DNA from 3 places in the Paenibacillus sp. J53TS2 genome. Region 3 is predicted to be linked to each of the others. Evidence: riboswitches for the same ligand, from Rfam matches in the RefSeq annotation. Region 3 holds a riboswitch; each other region holds the start of a gene.
What was found. A riboswitch is a leader RNA that binds a small molecule or an ion and turns the genes downstream of it on or off. The one in region 3 is predicted to bind glycine.
Positions count from the first base shown of each region.

Region 1 (5,983 bases), on a different contig from region 3:
ACGCATCCGCTAAGAGCTGATGCAACTGGAACTCCTCGAGGTAGATGTTAAGCAATTCCTGAAGGGCTCGCATGGAGTCGGTTTCGTCAAGCGCAGAGGCTTTCTCTAGGATGGCCCCAATGCTTCGTTTCATGCAGGCTGCAATGATCTCATCCTTATTGGCATAATATTGATAGATCGTACTTCGTGCACCGGGTAAGTGTTCCGAGAGCAGCTTGAGGTTAAACCCGTCATAACCGCGCTCCAGCACCAAACGTTTCGTTAGGTCTAGCAGCTCCGAATGGGAGTAGGATTGTTTTCTGGCCATGGGTCATTCCTCCTTTCTTCACCGCGGTGTAAAGCTTAATTATCCTTCTCATCCTGCTCCAACATGCGCAATAAATTCTCTTCCGTACCCGTTCCAGGCACGGGAACAAAGAAACACCAATGCATCCCCGGATTGTTATCGATCGAGGCGGAATGGACCTTAAACTCCATCATCTGGTCATCCGGAAGACGAAATAATGCGGTGGACACCCGCTTTTGTTTTATTTCATACAGCTCCCAGAAACGAGAAAATTCTTCGCTGTGCCGTTTCAGACGTTCTAATCTTTCCATGTACAGCGGATGATCTTTATATAGATCTAAGTTGGCCCGAAGCGTAGCCGTGCTGAATCGGACAAATTCCTCCCAATTCACCAGCCTCTCACGGTAATCCGCACTGAAAAAAAGGACGTTCAGCATATACCGTTCGTTCTTGGGTAGACGACCGAAATCGGCGATAATCAGTTTAGCTGCCCGATTCCAGGCGATGACATCCGTACCTTCGTCTGTAACGAAGGAGGGATACACCATTTGGTCGACGATGGTTTGCATGAAACCAAAATCCGCCCCTTCGCGATGGTGCACAACTCCAGCGCTGGCCGGGTCGAGATTGGCGAGGCCGAATAGATATTTTCGCTCGTCTTCGTCCAACATCAAAGCGTTGCTGATATTTAATAACACTTCAGGTGAAGGGTTAACCTCTCTGCCTTGCTCCAGCCAAGTATAATAGGTTAAGCTGACATTCGCGAGATAGGAGACTTCTTCTCTTCGCAGGCCCGGGGTACGTCTACGTCCGGGAAGTGGCTTGATCCCGGCGATGGAAGGCTGCAGCCGTTCCCTACGGGATTTGATGAATTCCCCCAATGCGGACGAGGTCCGATTTACATTCACATTTTTCACCCCCCAAGACCATTATAGTCCCAGTTCCGTGACTCTTGCCACAAGAGATCGCCTTTACCGGGTAATCCCATTAATAGTATAAATATGATGTGGCTGGCCCCCTCCTGGCGAAGATAAGATGAAGATCATTGAAGACACGAAGTGTTGTCCTTAGGAGGGGGGTTATTTCATGAATAAGTATGAATATTCTAATAAGTTGGCCTTAGTCACCGGGGCTTCATCCGGGATCGGAAAAGTTTATGCCAAACAATTGGCGGCAAGGGGCAGTCACGTCGTGCTGGTCGCAAGATCCCAGGATAAATTGGAGGCCATTGCAGGGGATATTAAACGTCAGTACGGGGTGCAGGCGGTTGTTTTGGCATGCGATTTGTCCCAAGCGGATGCGCCTCGTCAACTAGCCGATCAAATTGCCGAGCTGGGCTTGACGGTCGATATTTTGATCAACAATGCCGGGTTCGGTACACATGGACGCTTCGAGGAGCTCGACCCGGGTCGTGAGCAGGAAGAAATCACGCTGAACACGGCGTCGTTAGTCGATCTTACGCATCGTTTGCTGCCCCATATGTTGCGGCGGGGGGACGGAGTCGTCGTGAATGTGGCTTCGATGGCCGCCTTTATGCCTTGTGCATATTCGGCCGTTTATGGCGCAACCAAGGCGTTTGTCATTTCGTTCTCTGAAGCGCTGTGGGCGGAAATGCGGGGAAGGGGCGTTCGAGTGCTTGCATTATGCCCAGGGGCAACCGATACAGGATTCTTCGATGCGGTTGGCAGTACAGACATGGCTGCAGGCAACAAGCTCTCTACACCGGAAAAGGTAGTGCAGACCGGATTTCGCGGGATTGACCAAGGGCGCAGTTATATCATTGAGGGTCGATCCAATTCGTTTATGGCTCAAATGATCCGATTTGTAAGCCGACGCCGAGTGGCCCTGATCATGGAACGCATGACAAGACCGAAGAACTGATGGAAGGAATGTTATTGACAAAATATTTATCCGCGAGTAGTATTTGAAAAAATTGAATAATTCGCAAGCTATGATGGCTATGGATCACACTATAGTCGGAGCAGCTTCTGGAGAGACTGCGGAGATTCCGCGGCGCCGAAGGGTTCACAATCTCAGGCAAAAGGACAGAAGAGTACTAAATAATTGTTTATTTAGGTTATTTATTATTCTTATGACCCGGAGATTGGAGCGCATCCAATCTCTTTTTTTTGGCGTTATTTGTTCAATATTTCACATGTAGTCAATCATGAAGGATTAAGGGGGAGTTAGGGGTGGCGCAACAAGAATTAAAGAGAGATTTAGCCAATCGACATGTTCAACTGATCGCTATAGGAGGAACGATTGGGACCGGGTTATTCCTAGGATCAGGGAAAGCGATCCAACTGGCCGGCCCTTCAATCGTTTTTGCCTATTTACTTGTGGGGATCGCCGTATTTTTTGTCATGCGAGCGCTGGGAGAACTGCTGTTATCGAAAGCGGGATATCAATCCTTCACGGACATTGCCGAAGACTATCTTGGGCCCTGGGCCGCGTTCGTTACAGGATGGACGTATTGGTTCTGCTGGATCATGACGGCGATGGCGGATGTCATTGCTGTTGGGGTGTACGTGCAATATTGGTTTGATATCCCGCAATGGGTGCCGGCGGTGATTTGCTTGATTATTTTGCTGGGACTTAACCTGTTAACCGTGAAGAATTTCGGCGAGTTGGAGTTTTGGTTTGCGTTGATTAAGGTTGTGACGATTCTCGTGTTAATCGCCATCGGTGTGATTTTGCTGGTCATCGGATTCAAGACCGATGCTGGAGCCGTAACCGTGAAGAATATGTGGGGGCACGGAGGGCTGTTTCCCAACGGAATAACCGGTTTCTTGCTTTCCTTCCAAATGGTCGTGTTCGCCTATGTTGGCGTGGAGCTCGTTGGGGTATCCGCTGCAGAAACCTCCGATCCGGAGAAAAATATCCCATCCGCCATCAATAAAATTCCGCTGCGAATTTTATTCTTCTACGTTGGCGCTTTAGTCGCTCTCTTATGCATTAACCCCTGGACGGGGCTGACTCCGGCGGAGAGCCCGTTTGTGAAGACATTTAGTCTGGTCGGCATTCCGATTGCCGCGGGGATCATTAATTTTGTCGTTTTGACCTCGGCCGCCTCCGCTTGTAACAGCGGGATGTTCTCGACCAGCCGGATCCTGTATAACTTAAGCAAGAATAATCAAGCTCCTACCCGGATGGCGAAATTGAACAAGAACCATGTGCCTGGCAACGCACTGCTGATTTCCACGCTGATCATCTCCGTCGGGGCGCTGTTAAGCAAACTGATCCCGGGGCAAGCTTTCGGCATCGTGACGACGATTAGCGCCATTTGTTTTATATGGGTGTGGGGCGTGGTGCTTGTGTGTCATATTCGTTATAAGCGAACGCAACCGGAGCTGCAGGCTAAGTCGAAGTTTAAAGCGCTGTTTACCCCTTTTATCAATTATGCTGTTCTCACCTTGTTTGCAGCAATCCTGCTGATTATGTTGTTCGCGGATGAGACACGTCCGGCCCTATTGTTGACTCCACTATGGTTCATTCTATTGTTCGTCTTGCATGCGATGAGAAAGCGTAAGGAACAGGCAACCCCTGCACCCCTAGAGCAAACCCATCTATAACAGCGGCTTCCAGGTTTGCAATTCGAATCAAATTTATAGGATTTTCCGGTGATATGATCAGGGTGAAAGGAGGAGGACTTCCATGTACGAATGGAATGAGACGGTTCAACGCATGGTGGACTGGGTGGAGACGCACATCACGGAAGATACGTCTCTATTGAAGATGTCAGACGCGCTGGGGTATTCCCCGTTTTATTGCTCCAGACAGTTCAACCAGTACACGGGGGTGACCTTGCGGGATTATATCTGGACGCGAAGAGTCAGCCGTGCCGCCATGGAGCTCCGCGACACGGATCAGCGGGTCCTGGATATCGCCGTAAAGTATGGATTTTCATCGCAGGAGGCGTTTACGAGAGCGTTCGTGAAAGCCTTTCAGCTCACCCCTGCGGCCTACCAAAAGGCGCCAAGACCCATTCCCTTAGCGATTCGTCAGGAAGTATTCTCGCCTTATCACTATTGGATCAAGGAGCGGGATCACATGAGTGAAATTCACTTGCAGCCGGCGGAGATCAAAGTCGAGTTCATTCCGGCCCATAAGTTTATCGGGATCTGGGATTTGACCGTCAACAACTACGGGGATTTCTGGGAGAACGGGCACTCCTGCGACGAAGTCAGCGGAACCTTAGAAAGCATGTCTAACCATACCCTGAAGGGGCAATTAGGGCAGACGGCGGGGTGGTTTTACCGGGACGGCCAAAAAGGGTATCTGTACGGCATCCCGGTTCCCCTGGAAGATGACGGACCGATTCCGGAAGGAATGGAGTGCCGGGAGATCCCGGAGTCGGAATACCTGGTGTTCTTCCACCCGCCGTTTGACTACCTAAAGGATAACGGAGCGGTGATGAGCGCGGTGGAGGAGGTTGCTTGGAACTTTGATCCCAGCCAACTGGGGTACGAATGGGATGAAGAGCTCAAGCAGGACTATCAACGGCATTACCCGGAAGGTTACGGATATGCCGTGCTGCGACCGGTTAAGAAGAAGGGATAAAGGGGAAAGGCCATCCTGCTGGATGGCCTTTTACTTATTTCTGTTGCCCCTTCACCCGCTTCAATGCCGCAACGATCAGGAAGCTGATAATGACGAGCAGAAGCCAGGAGCTAATCTTGCCGAGATGGACGAGATGCCAGCCATCGGATTGGTTCGGGTACCTCCAGGCGCTGAAGAACGTGGCGACATTCTCTGCGACCCAGATAAAGAAGCCAATCAGCACAAAGGAGAGGGATAACGGCATCCGGTAGGGTTTGCCGCCAACCTCGTAGGTGACCCAGGTCCGCCAGAAGACGAGCAGCACCAGCGCCGACAACCACCACCGAACATCGATCCAATAATGGTGGGTGAAGAAATTCAGGTAAATGGAGGCGGCCAGCGGGACGACCAACCAGAGCGGGGGGAAGCGGACCAGGTCCACCTTCAGACGTCGCCAGGCCTGGCACAGATAACTCGCCACACTGGCGTACATGAACCCGCTGTAGAGGGGCACGCCGTTTACCTTTGTCCACCCTTCATCGGGATACGCCCAAGAACCCATATGAACCTTGAACAGCTCCAGCGCCAAGCCGATCAAGTGGAAGACCGTGATGACCTTCAGTTCGTCGCGGGTTTCCAGTCCTGAACGAACCATCCAGACCTGCATGGCGAGGCAGATCAGCAGCAACCAGTCATAACGGGGGAGCCAAGGCAGCGGAAGAAACTGCGTCAAAGCCAGCGATGCAAAAATCACCACAGGGAACACGCAGGACAATGCCTGCTGCCAGCCGAAGCGCACCAACTGCCGAAGGGCATGATCAAGGCGTTCACCTACGCGCAACTCCCCTTTGTTCAGGGATTGACTCAGGCTACTCCTCATCGTTTCGGTACTCCATAATATCACCGGGTTGGCAATCCAACGCCTTGCATATCGCCTCCAAGGTGGAGAAACGAATGGCTTTGGCCTTCCCGTTTTTCAATATAGAGAGGTTGGCCATGGTGATACCGACCCTCTCCGAAAGCTCCGTGACACTCATTTTCCGTTTTGCCAGCATGACGTCGATATTGATAATTACACCCATGGGTTCCCTCACCTCAGATCGTTAAATCGTTTTCCGATTTGATGTCGATAGCATTTCTTAAGAGCCTCTGCAGCAC
Region 1 is NZ_BOSK01000002.1:524,585-530,567, reverse strand. It holds gene KJS42_RS07020 (TetR/AcrR family transcriptional regulator) at 1-307, opposite strand, end outside; gene KJS42_RS07015 (helix-turn-helix transcriptional regulator) at 343-1,194, opposite strand; gene KJS42_RS07010 (SDR family NAD(P)-dependent oxidoreductase) at 1,373-2,167, shown strand; glycine riboswitch at 2,265-2,345, shown strand; gene KJS42_RS07005 (amino acid permease) at 2,479-3,858, shown strand; gene KJS42_RS07000 (helix-turn-helix domain-containing protein) at 3,941-4,846, shown strand; gene KJS42_RS06995 (DUF817 domain-containing protein) at 4,881-5,705, opposite strand; gene KJS42_RS06990 (helix-turn-helix domain-containing protein) at 5,695-5,907, opposite strand; gene KJS42_RS06985 (DUF2975 domain-containing protein) at 5,921-5,983, opposite strand, start outside.
Region 1: linked by a shared signal. The riboswitch ahead of KJS42_RS07005 (amino acid permease) and the one ahead of gcvT (glycine cleavage system aminomethyltransferase GcvT) in region 3 are both predicted to bind glycine.

Region 2 (5,983 bases), on a different contig from region 3:
AGACAGATTCGCTGGCAAATGGTACATCTTATCGGACAGCCCAAGCGCACCGATCACCTGCTCCACATGCTCCCGATCTACGCGAGCCCCGTCCAACTCGATGGGCAACACGATATTTTCGTATACATTCAAGATGGGAATCAGATTGTAGCTTTGAAATACAAAGCCGACTGAACGTCGCCGAAAAATCGTCATCTTCTCGTCATTCATGGCATAAATATCGTTTCCGTCCACATGCACCTTGCCTTCGGTGGGACGGTCCAACCCGCCCAACAGGTGGAGCAGCGTGCTTTTTCCGCTGCCGCTTGTGCCAACGATCGCAACGAATTCGCCTTTATCCACGCTTAGCGTGATCCCATTCAGCGCCTGGACGGCGTTAGACCCTAGGCCATACGTTTTCTTCAACTCTTCAACTTGCAGGATCGGCATACCGGTTTCTACCTCCCAACAAAAAATCCTGTACCTTATTCGTACAGGACTTACTGTAGCAAACGAATCTTTCGTTCGGATGTCCGAAAAATAACAAGATCGACATAATCCATCACTTTCACTTATAGGCTAGGTAAAAATAAAGAGAATACCGAACCCTCGCCTAGCTTGGACGACACCTTAAGGTACCCGCCCTGCGCCGCGATAATCTCCCGTGCCAGATACAGGCCGATTCCGACGCCTTCCTGCTGGGCCGCTTGCTTGCTACGATAGAAACGCTTGAAGATATCGTTCCATTCTTCCTCCGCGATCCCCATGCCCTGATCAGCAACATCGATGCGGACGAACATTTCGCCCGCCAGCGCCGAAATATGCAGGCCGCTCCCAGCGGCGCTGTATTTGACTGCATTTTCCAGCAGGTTAAACAACGCTTCGCCCGTCCATTTCGGATCGTGCCTTGCCGAGATAACCGGGTCACAGTTAATTGCGATTTGGATCCCTTTGCGCTCTGCGGTTGCATAAACCTGAGAGACCGCTTGCGTAATCGTTGGAATCAGCGGCGATACGATGGTTTGCAGAGCGATCATCCCCGCCTCGAGCCGGGACATTTTGACCAAGGACCCGATCAGCCAATCCAGCTTGGCGGCCTGCGCCTTGATCTGAGCCGCATACTGGCGGGCCTCTTCACCCAAATTCGGGACTTCTCCCAGCAGTTCCCCGTATAGCATAATGCCGGATAGCGGCGTTTTCGTTTGATGTGAAATATCGGAGAGAAGCGTCTGAAGATGGCCCCGCTCCGCTTCGACCTCCTCTTCGCGCGCCCGGGCCAGCTCGACATAACGGATCACCTTGTTCTCGAGCGCGGAAAGCTCCGTCTCTTCATAACCGGTGAGCCGCTGTTGACCCGCGATCGCGGTATCCACGATCTCATATGCTGCACGGATGGCGTTTGCGGACCTGGCCCGCAACGTCCAGGCGAATGAACCGGCTATGAGGAGCAACGCCGCCGCGAAAACGATGGGGATCCAAATCGGCGGGGTAAACACTTCCCCCGCCCATACCCAGGAAGCCAGCGGATAGCCCAGCACGAACAAGACAAACAGCGCACCGTAGGCTACGTAAACCCAATCGAAGGCCAACCCATTCCGGCGCGGTGAACCGGTCAGTCCATCCGTCCGCAGAGGAATGTGACGTGCTGCGAACTTGGCAAGTCCGTGCTCTCCGTTAGTCGCTCCATCGGTTGTCATGTCTGCACCCCCGCATCGGCCCAAAGGTATCCCAAGCCGTAAACCGTCTTGATATATTGGGGCGCAGCGGGATCCTCCTCGATTTTAGTCCGCAATCGCTTGATCGTGACGGTCAGCGCATTTTCATCCACAAATTCGGAATCTTGCCCCCATACGAGATAAATCAACTGCTCCCGGGGCAGGACTTGTCCCCGGTGGTTCACGAGCGCTTTCAGCAGCTTTTGTTCCGTCACACTAAGCGAGATGGCTGCGCCTTCCTTGCGGTAATCCATTTTGCCAAAGTCAAACGCGAGAGAACCGATGTTCACTTTATCCTCGCGACTGGGGTCGCAGCGCCGAAGCACAGCCATCACCCGAGACCGCAGCACCATTAGGCTGAACGGTTTCGTGATGTAGTCATCCCCTCCCATCTCGAAGCCCATCACAATATCGGACTCCATATCGTTCGCGGTCAGGAAGATGACCGGCACCCGAGAAGCTTCCCTAAGCTTGGCGCAAAAGTCCAGGCCGCTTCCGTCCGGCAGCCTGACGTCGAGCAGCACCAGATCGATCCCGCCGGCCGCAAACCTTTCTTCCGCCCCCGCCAGATCATAGGCTTGCTCCACGGCGACTCCGTCCCTCGCCAATGTCAATGCGATCCCTTTGTTTAAGCCCACATCATCTTCAACAATCAGAATGCTCGTCATGATTCCGTACTTCCTTTCCTTCCGGTCATTCCTACAAGCAAATTATACATGAACGTAACCTCGGATAAATCGTTTAACTATGACATAGATCCAACAGAAAGCGCCGCAACCCGATTTGCAGGCCGCGGCGCTTGGATTTAGAAAGACAGGTGACATTTTACTTCTTACGACTCCGCAGCTCCTTCATAATTTTGCGACCGGTTGGCGTTTGTGCCAGCCCGCCTTGCGCGGTTTCGCGGTGGCGGCTGGGCATCGCCGACCCGACCTCCAGCATCACGTCGATGACTTCGTCCGATGGGATTGCGCTGCGTACGCCGGCCAACGCCATATCGGCGGCTGCCAGTGCGTTTACCGCGCCGAAGCCGTTGCGTACGATGCAGGGAATCTCCACCAACCCGCCGACGGGATCGCAGATCAAGCCCAGCGTGTTCTTGAGCGCGAGGCCGACAGCGTGCACCGCCTGCTCCGGCGTCCCACCGCGCAACTCGACCATCGCCCCGGCTGCCATTCCGATCGCCGAACCAATTTCGGCTTGGCAGCCGCCTTCCGCGCCGGAAATAAACGAGTTGTTGGCGATCACGTAGCCGATGGCCCCGGCGCTGAACAACCCGCGCACGAGGTGCTCATCTTCCCAGCCGAAGCGCTCCTGGGCGCTGACGAACACGCCCGGGATGATGCCGCAGGAGCCCGCCGTCGGCGTAGCGACGATCCGCCCCATCGAGGCGTTAACCTCCGACACCGCCAGCGCATAGGCCATGGCCTGGCAAGCGATGTCGCCGACGGAGGCCTCACCACGGCTTCGATAGGTCTCGACTCGTTTGGCGTCGCCGCCCGTCAGACCGCTTGTGGAGACGATGTCCTCCGTCAGCCCCTTGCGTACCGCCGATTTCATGATTTGATAGTATTCGCCCATGGCGGCCAGGATCTCGGCCTCCGATTGCCCGCTCTCCGCCGCCTGATCCTGGATCATGATGCCGGATATCGTCTGGGATTCCCGCTCGCACAACCCCACCAGTTCCCGCAAATTTCTAAAACGCATCCTGCCCACTCCTTTCTTATCTCGTCAGATCGATATAAGCAACCTGGTTGACATGCTCCAGCGACTCAATCGCCTTCATCAGTTCCGATGGGATCGGCGAGTCGGCTTCCACCACGGTCAATGCTTCGCCGGTACGTCCTTTCCGATCGGTAATGATGTAGCCGATATTCACGTACTCCCGGCTGAACAAGGCGGTAATGCCCGCCAGAACTCCTTGGCGATCGGCATGGGATACGACCAGGGTCGGCAGCTCGCCCGAGCTCTTCACCTCAAAACCGTCGATGCTGCGGATGACGATCGTCCCACCCCCGATGGAAGCGCCCGTCACCTCCGTATGCCGGCCGTCTTGGCCGGTTAGTTTTATTTTTACCGTATTCGGATGAGCTCCCGGCTGTACTCCTGTGGTAAAGGACACCTCGACCCCTTGCTCTTCGGCGTCCTGCAGCGAATGACGAATTCGCTCGTCGTCCGTGCGGTAATCGAGGATGCCGCCAACAACGGCCAAATCGGTACCGTGTCCGCTGTACGTTTCGGCAAAAGAGCCGTAGAAGCAAATCGCCGCTTCCGCCGGCACGCTTCCAAACAGCTGACGGGCAAATCGTCCAATCCTCACCGCCCCGGCCGTATGTGAGCTGGAGGGCCCGATCATCGCGGGACCGATAATGGAGAACACGTTTTTGAATCGCATGGATTAATCTCTCCCTTGTTTACATTCAAGATGACCAAGCCGCCTATCACGAAAAAGAGACAGAACAAAAAGGCCGCTGCCCTTCTGCTCTGTCCCCGTTACCTGAAAGTTTAATGTTCCCGGAGAACCATTGGCCCGGGATCCATGTACCTCTTGGGTGGCTGATCGCTCTCTCCAGAGTGGCGTCCGATCATGGTCCTTGTACCTGAGAGATTCGGTTGCCGATTGCAGGACCGGCCCTTTGCTCCTTCGGTGCCGCTCCTCGGCTTACCCTAGCGGTACGCCCAGCGGACTCTCCCATCATCCTCATTCGCCTGTATGAATTGTATTAATGTAAAACGAAGTTAGCAAGATGTCAAGATAACTCACATAACGTTGCGTATTTCGTCAATCTATTTTAGTCATATTTTCCTATTTTTATGTGAAAATATGGTTATTTTTCATATGCAACCACTTGTATCCTTAATTTTACAGATATATACTATCCCCAACAACTCCAGATTTTACCTTATTTTATGAATTGTTGAAAATAAGGTGCACTCCGCGTCAACTTTCCTTCACATCAGGATCACTTGGATTTCCGTTACGCCTCTCACTCCGCATCCGGCTTCAACTACAACTTCTCATCCACCATGGTGTACCCGCATTTGCATCAACCACTTTGATGAAGGAGGTGATGAACAAAGGGACGTTTGCTCTTGCTTGATCCGTTTTCAGGCATAACGTGTCCGGACCTTGCTGAACGTTGCTCCGGGCGGCCGCCAAAGGATGTCTGCTGCACTTAAAACCTCATAAAGGGAGTGAAGAAGTTGATAAGTCTCAAGAGATTTCGCACATCTTTCTCGCTTGGCATGTCGATCCTTCTAGCGTTGACCCTCGTTCCCGCAGCCTCTGCCGACAGCAGTGGAGTTTCGGGAAAAACCAGCCTGAAATCGACCGCGCCTCACGTGGCTGAAGCCAAAATCGACGCCAAATTGCAGACTCAGTTTAAGCAGGACGACTTCGTCACCTACCTTGTCAAACTCAAAGAACAAACCGATACGGCCTCGGTCGCCAAACTGGCTCTCCAGAAAGCCACGCTGGAGAAAGCCACACCTTCCGCCGCGAAGCTTTCCGCTCGAACCTCCGTCGTCAGCGCGCTTCGCGAAACCGCCTCCCGCAGCCAATTCGCATTGGAGGATTACTTGCAGAAAGCCCAGCAATCCGGAGACGTAAAAGACTACCAAAGCTACTTTATCGTAAATGCCATGGCGGTGACAAGTACAAAAGAGGTACTGGAGCAAATCGCCCTTTTTCCTGAAGTGGAGAAGATCCTTCCGAATGAAGAGCGTCACTTGCAAAAGGTCGAAATCCATAAAGAATCGGCAATGCAACCTGCCGTAGAGGCACCATCCGTAAAACCGGCTGACGGTAAGTCGTCACCGCTGGACGGTGCAAGCAAGGACCCCTCCACCGTCACGCCTAGCAGCGTCGAATGGAATATCGCTCAAGTCAATGCCCCCGAGGTTTGGAACATGGGCATCGACGGGACAGGCATCGTCGTCGCCAACCTCGATACCGGCGTCGAGCTGAACCACCCGGCCTTGAGAAGCAAATGGCGTGGATTTGATGCCTCGGGCAATATCGTCGACCCCGAGCTTAGCTGGTATGATCCGCATAGCCATGCTTCACTGCCGACGGATGGCCACGGCCACGGCACGCACACCATGGGAACGATGGTCGGTTCGGAGCCGGACGGCTCGAATCAGATTGGGGTCGCGCCGGGAGCCAAATGGATCGCGGTCCGCATCTTTAACCCCTCCACCACGGACGCGATCATCCTCGATGGCGGCCAGTGGCTGCTGGCCCCGGTGGATGCCGAAGGAAATCTCCATCCGGAGCTCGCTCCCGATGT
Region 2 is NZ_BOSK01000007.1:247,904-253,886, forward strand. It holds gene KJS42_RS16785 (ABC transporter ATP-binding protein) at 1-429, opposite strand, end outside; gene KJS42_RS16790 (sensor histidine kinase) at 552-1,676, opposite strand; gene KJS42_RS16795 (response regulator transcription factor) at 1,673-2,362, opposite strand; gene sdaAA (L-serine ammonia-lyase, iron-sulfur-dependent, subunit alpha) at 2,520-3,401, opposite strand; gene sdaAB (L-serine ammonia-lyase, iron-sulfur-dependent subunit beta) at 3,418-4,089, opposite strand; glycine riboswitch at 4,273-4,399, opposite strand; gene KJS42_RS16810 (S8 family serine peptidase) at 4,899-5,983, shown strand, end outside.
Region 2: linked by a shared signal. The riboswitch ahead of sdaAB (L-serine ammonia-lyase, iron-sulfur-dependent subunit beta) and the one ahead of gcvT (glycine cleavage system aminomethyltransferase GcvT) in region 3 are both predicted to bind glycine.

Region 3 (5,983 bases):
GCGCCGGACCGGTATACGTTTGCGGTCACGGTCGACGAGACGGAACGGCCGGAGCTGTTAGAGGAGTCTTCCCTACGGGCAGGCGTCCTGTTCGTGGATGCCGCGGGTGAGCCCTGCGAGCCGACCCGTTTGAAACCAAGCCCCGATACGCCAATTCACGCGAGAATTTACCGGTTGACCGGCTGCGGCGCGATTGTTCACGTACATACGGCATATAACAATTTGCTTAGTGAATATTTCAACGCCGATGGCGGAGTACCACTCAAGGACAATGAGCTGTTAAAAAGTATAGGAATCTGGGAGACGAGCACGGAGATTCGGGTGCCGATCCTGCCGAACGCCGCTGAACTCTCAACAATTCTGAAGCGAATTGCGGGCGGACTGGATTCCCGCGTTCCCGCGTTTTTGCTGCAAAACCACGGGATTTATGCCTGGGGCTCCGGCCTCAGGGAGGCAAAACGTCATTTGGAAGCATTGGAGTTTATGTTTGAAGTGCTGTACCGTTCTCTGCTCTTACCCTCCAAAGGGCGCCATATTTGATGACAACAACTCGCGGCATGCGATAAGCGGCGAAGCCGATCGAAAATCCGGTTCTTTCGCTTTATTGCTGGCCGCGAGTTTTGATTCGTGCGAATGAATAATCAACTTATCTCTCGATAAATTCCGCGTACGCCTTGGCATCCATCAAGTTTGCTAGCGCGAGGTTCGGATCCTCCTTCAGACGAATGTGTACCATCCACCCCCCGTCGTACGGCTCTTCATTCACTAGTTCGGGCGCGGTATCCAGCTCTCCGTTCACTGCCACCACGGTACCGCTGACCGGCGTAAACAAATCGGCGACCGTCTTGACGGATTCAATGGTACCGATACCGTCCTGCGCTTCGATCTCCTGCCCGGGGTCGGGTAGCTCCACGAACACAATATCCCCCAATCGATGTTGAGCTACGTCGGAAATGCCGATTTTTACCGTACCGTCCCCCAAATCAAGCACCCATTCATGTTCATCGCTGTACCACATGTTTTCCCTGATCTCATTGGCCAAGACTAGCTCCTCCTCTTTCCGGATGATCTATCGTCCCACATCTGAACTTGCCGATTCTCGATCTTGATGTTTCTTCGTTCAGATTATTCCAAACCTAGCTCTCATGTCAATATTATTAACACAAATGATAGAGTCTATCAAAATGTAAGCGTAACCTTTTCCAACAAACGAAATATATTAAAATTATTATGATAACTTTATTGACATAGAGGCTGGTTTTGAGTATTAATGAGATGTGTAAGCTGCGATTGATGGCAGGGGGAGAGATTACAATAGGCCATATTGTAACGCCGAAGGAGCAAGCCGCCATGCGGTGAATCTCTCAGGCAAAAGGACTTCTGCCGGACGCAACTCTGGAGAGCATTCGCTAAGAGGTAGTTCATTTACATCTCTCATGCGAATCACCCAAGGGGAAACCTGCGCAAGTCTTAGAGCCTTAGCAGGGTAACTCTCAGGTACAAGGGACAGAGCCAGGAAGATCCGTTAGGTAAACTGACGGGATTTTCTTTGGCCTGTCCTTTTTTGGTTTCCCAAAATTGGCCGATCCGGCCCTTTCGAGGTGATGGTAATGTCCGAATCCGCTTTGCGGCGTACGCCGCTCTACTCCAGGTATGCGAAATATGAAGGAGTTCGCTGCATCGATTTTGGCGGCTGGGAGCTGCCGGTGCAGTTCAGCGGCATCCAGAAAGAACACGAAGCCGTGCGCGAGCGCGCCGGGTTATTCGACGTATCGCATATGGGCGAATTTTACGTGGAGGGGCCTGGGGCGGAACGCTTTTTGCAAGGCATGACGACCAACGACGTGGACCTACTCGTGCCGGAAAAAGCTCAGTACACCCTGCTCTGCTATCCTGATGGCGGTGTGGTGGACGATTTGTTGATCTATAAGCTGGAGCAGACAAAGTACATGTTGGTGGTCAACGCCTCCAATATCGAAAAAGACTGGGATTGGCTGCAGCGACACCTTCCCGCTGAAGGCGTAACGATGTGCAATGCGTCCGACGAGACGGCTTTACTCGCCGTACAAGGGCCCTTCTCCTCCGCTCTGCTATCCCCGCTTTGCGAAGGGATGGACCCCTCAGCCTTGCGTCCGTTCACCTTTATTCGGGACGCGCGGATTGCCGGTATTCCCGTGCTGCTGTCGCGCACCGGATATACCGGTGAAGACGGTTTCGAGTTGTACGTGGCTGCTGAACATGCGGAAGCACTTTGGGATGTGCTGATGGAAACCGGAGAAGCGCGCGGCCTTCTCCCTGCCGGGCTTGGCGCCAGAGATACGTTACGCTTCGAAGCTTGCCTGCCGCTCTACGGGCAGGAGCTAGGACCGGATATCTCCCCGCTTGAAGCAGGCCTGAATCGGTTCGTGAAGCTGGAACAAGGTGATTTTATCGGTCGCGATGCGCTGGTCAATCAGCGGGGAGACGGCATCCCTCGCCGCTTGGTCGGCCTCGAAATGATCGATCGCGGCATCCCCCGTACACATTATCCGGTGTTCGCCGAAGGCTCGGAAGAACCGATTGGAGAGGTAACTACCGGTACGCAATCGCCGACTTTGAAAAAGAACCTCGGGATGGCGATCCTCGCAAGCCGTTATGCCGAATCGGACACGATCCTCGAGATCGACATCCGTGGCAAGCGGCTGAAGGCCAAGGTCGTCCCGTTGCCGTTCTATCGCCGAAACCTATCCGCTAAGCGGTGAAAGGAGAGTAGCAATCAGATGTTAAAACACCGTTACCTGCCATTAACTGAACAAGACGAATCAGAAATGTTGGCGACCATCGGAGCAAGCTCCATACAGGAGCTGTTCAGCGACATCCCGGAGGGCATTCGTTTTCACGGCGAGCTCCCGGTATCCCCGCGTTTGGACGAATACGCATTGACCCGGCACTTCTCCGAACTGGCCGGACGAAATGCCGATACCGATCGTTTCGCCAGCTTTCTCGGTGCCGGCCTTTATGACCACCACATCCCTTCCGTCATTCAGCATGTCATTTCCCGTTCGGAATTTTATACGGCCTACACCCCGTACCAGCCGGAAATCAGCCAAGGCGAGCTGCAGGCGATTTTTGAGTTCCAATCCTACATCTGCGAGTTAACCGGTCTAAAGGTCGCCAACGCCAGCATGTACGACGGAGCTACCGCCTTGGCCGAGGCCGGCAACCTGGCCGCTGCCGCTACCAAGCGTAAGCAGCTTCTCGTCTCCCGCGCCGTCCATCCGGAGGCCCGTGAAGTGCTCGCTACCTACGCCCATGGCTTAAACCTTGAGATCGTCGAGGTCGGCTGGACGCAAGGCGTTACCGATCGCGAAGCGCTCGCCGCGGCCATCACGAAAGACACCGCCGCCGTGCTGATTCAGAACCCGAATTTCTTCGGTTCCCTGGAGGACCTCCGCGCCATCGGCGAAATGGCTCATGCGCATGGGAGCCTGTTGATCGTCAGCAGCAATCCGCTCGCGCTTGGCTTGTTGGAAGCGCCGGGGAAGCTCGGTGCCGACATCGTCGTTGGCGATGCCCAGCCGCTGGGGTTGGCCCCCTCCTTCGGCGGCCCGACCTGCGGCTTCTTCGCCGTATCGGAGGCGCACATGCGCCGGATGCCCGGCCGAATCGTCGGGCAGACGACCGACCGGAACGGTAAACGCGGGTTCGTGCTAACGCTGCAAGCCCGCGAGCAGCATATCCGTCGCGAGAAAGCAACCTCGAACATTTGCTCCAATCAGGCGCTGCTCGCCCTGGCCGCCTCCGTCTATCTGTCTATATTGGGCAAGCAAGGAATGGCCGAGGTTGCGGAGCTGAATTTGCAGAAAAGCCATTATGCAAAAAATGCATTGACCGCTATCCCCGGCATCAGCGCAGCTTTTGAATCGCCGTTCTTCAACGAGTTTGTTCTTCGACTGCCGAAGGAGGCCGATCCAGTTCGGCTGCAGAAGGATTTTCTCAACGCCGGCTTTATTGGCGGCTATGACCTGGGCCGCAGCTACCCCGAGCTGAGCGGCCACCTGTTGATCGCCGTAACGGAAAAGCGCAGCAAAGCCGAAATCGACCAATTCGCCCGCGTACTGGAGGAATCGATATGCTCGAAGTAAAAGAGACGGCACAATCCGATGAATTATTGATATTTGAGCGCAGCCGTCCCGGACGGATCGGCTACTCCTTGCCGGAATGTGACGTTCCGGCCGTCCCGAAGGAAGAGTTGGTGCCGCAAGGCATGCTGCGGAGCGAGGGCTTGGCTTTTCCCGAAGTGTACGAGGTGGACGCGATTCGCCATTATACCGCATTATCCCGCCGTAATTTCGGGGTGGATAACGGATTTTATCCGCTCGGCTCCTGTACGATGAAATACAATCCGAAGGTTAATGAGGATGTGGCTCGTTACCCCGGCTTAGCCAAAATCCATCCGTATCAGCCGGAGGAAAGCGTGCAAGGGGCGCTAGAGCTGATGTATCGCCTGCAGTTGGACCTGGCCGGACTCACCGGCATGGACGAGGTGACGCTGCAGCCCGCGGCCGGGGCCCATGGCGAATGGACCGGCCTGATGATGATCCGCGCCTACCACGAAAACCGCGGCGAGAAACGCACCAAGGTGATCGTGCCGGACTCCTCGCACGGCACGAACCCCGCCAGCGCCTCGGTCGCCGGGTTCGAGACGGTGACCATCCCGTCCACCGCGCGCGGCATGGTGGACCTGGACGCGTTGAGAGCGGCTGTCGGCGAAGACACGGCTGCGCTGATGCTCACCAACCCGAACACGCTGGGCTTGTTCGAGGAACAAATCGTAGAGATCGCCGAGATTGTGCATGAAGCCGGCGGTCTGTTGTATTATGACGGCGCGAACTCCAACGCGATCATGGGCATCGCCCGCCCCGGCGACATGGGCTTTGACGTTGTGCACCTTAATCTGCACAAAACGATGAGCACCCCGCATGGCGGCGGAGGCCCCGGCGCCGGTCCCGTCGGCGTCAAGCAGCGGCTGGTTCCGTTTCTTCCCGAGCCACGGATCGTCCAAGACGAATCTGGACGGTACGCCATCCACGGCGCGCGTACTGAAGGGGCTGCGAATGATTTAGCTGGTGGTGGAACCTCCGGATCGGCCAGCTCGATCGGTCGGGTGAAAGCTTTTTATGGCAACTTCGGCATCCTGGTCCGCGCGTATGCCTACATCCGCAGTCTCGGTCCGGAAGGACTCCGTCAGGTCTCGGAAAACGCCGTATTGAACGCCAACTATATGATGAGACGCTTGGCTCCTTATTACGACTTGCCGTACCCGGATCAACCCTGCAAACACGAATTCGTCATGTCCGGCAGCGGGTTGGCGAAATACGGCATCCGCACGCTGGACGTCGCCAAGCGACTGCTGGACTTTGGCTATCATCCGCCAACCATTTACTTCCCGTTAAATGTGGAGGAATGCATCATGATCGAACCGACGGAAACGGAAAGCAAGGAAACGTTGGACGGTTTTATTGATACGATGATCGCTATCGCTCAGGAGGCCGAGACGAATCCGGATCTGCTGCGGAACGCTCCTCACACGACGTCGGTTACGCGTCTGGACGAAACCGGCGCTGCCCGGAAGCCGGTATTAAATTGCGCCTGCGGGTGAACCCAAATAACACACAAAAGAGATGCTGTAATTTCGCAGCATCTCTTTTGTGTTGGATAAAATGGTGGATATCCGAATTCAATGCCAAGCTATTCTTCAGAATGAACGTTTCCGCATCCATGAGACCGATGATTTCCCGGATCGGCTGTCGTCTATATAAACGAAGGCATAATTGAACACAAACTAATTTGATGAAGAGGTGTTTTGAAAATGGCATTAACTTCCGCATTCACGAGCTTTAACCTGCCCGTAAGAAACGTAGAGCAATCGAAAGCGTTCTTCATCGGACTCGGATTCGAGCTCAACCCGCAATTCCCCGAGAACGAGAGTTCGGCAGCCATC
Region 3 is NZ_BOSK01000004.1:210,793-216,775, reverse strand. It holds gene mtnB (methylthioribulose 1-phosphate dehydratase) at 1-540, shown strand, start outside; gene gcvH (glycine cleavage system protein GcvH) at 647-1,042, opposite strand; glycine riboswitch at 1,291-1,390, shown strand; glycine riboswitch at 1,394-1,512, shown strand; gene gcvT (glycine cleavage system aminomethyltransferase GcvT) at 1,611-2,741, shown strand; gene gcvPA (aminomethyl-transferring glycine dehydrogenase subunit GcvPA) at 2,760-4,124, shown strand; gene gcvPB (aminomethyl-transferring glycine dehydrogenase subunit GcvPB) at 4,112-5,641, shown strand; gene KJS42_RS11110 (VOC family protein) at 5,852-5,983, shown strand, end outside.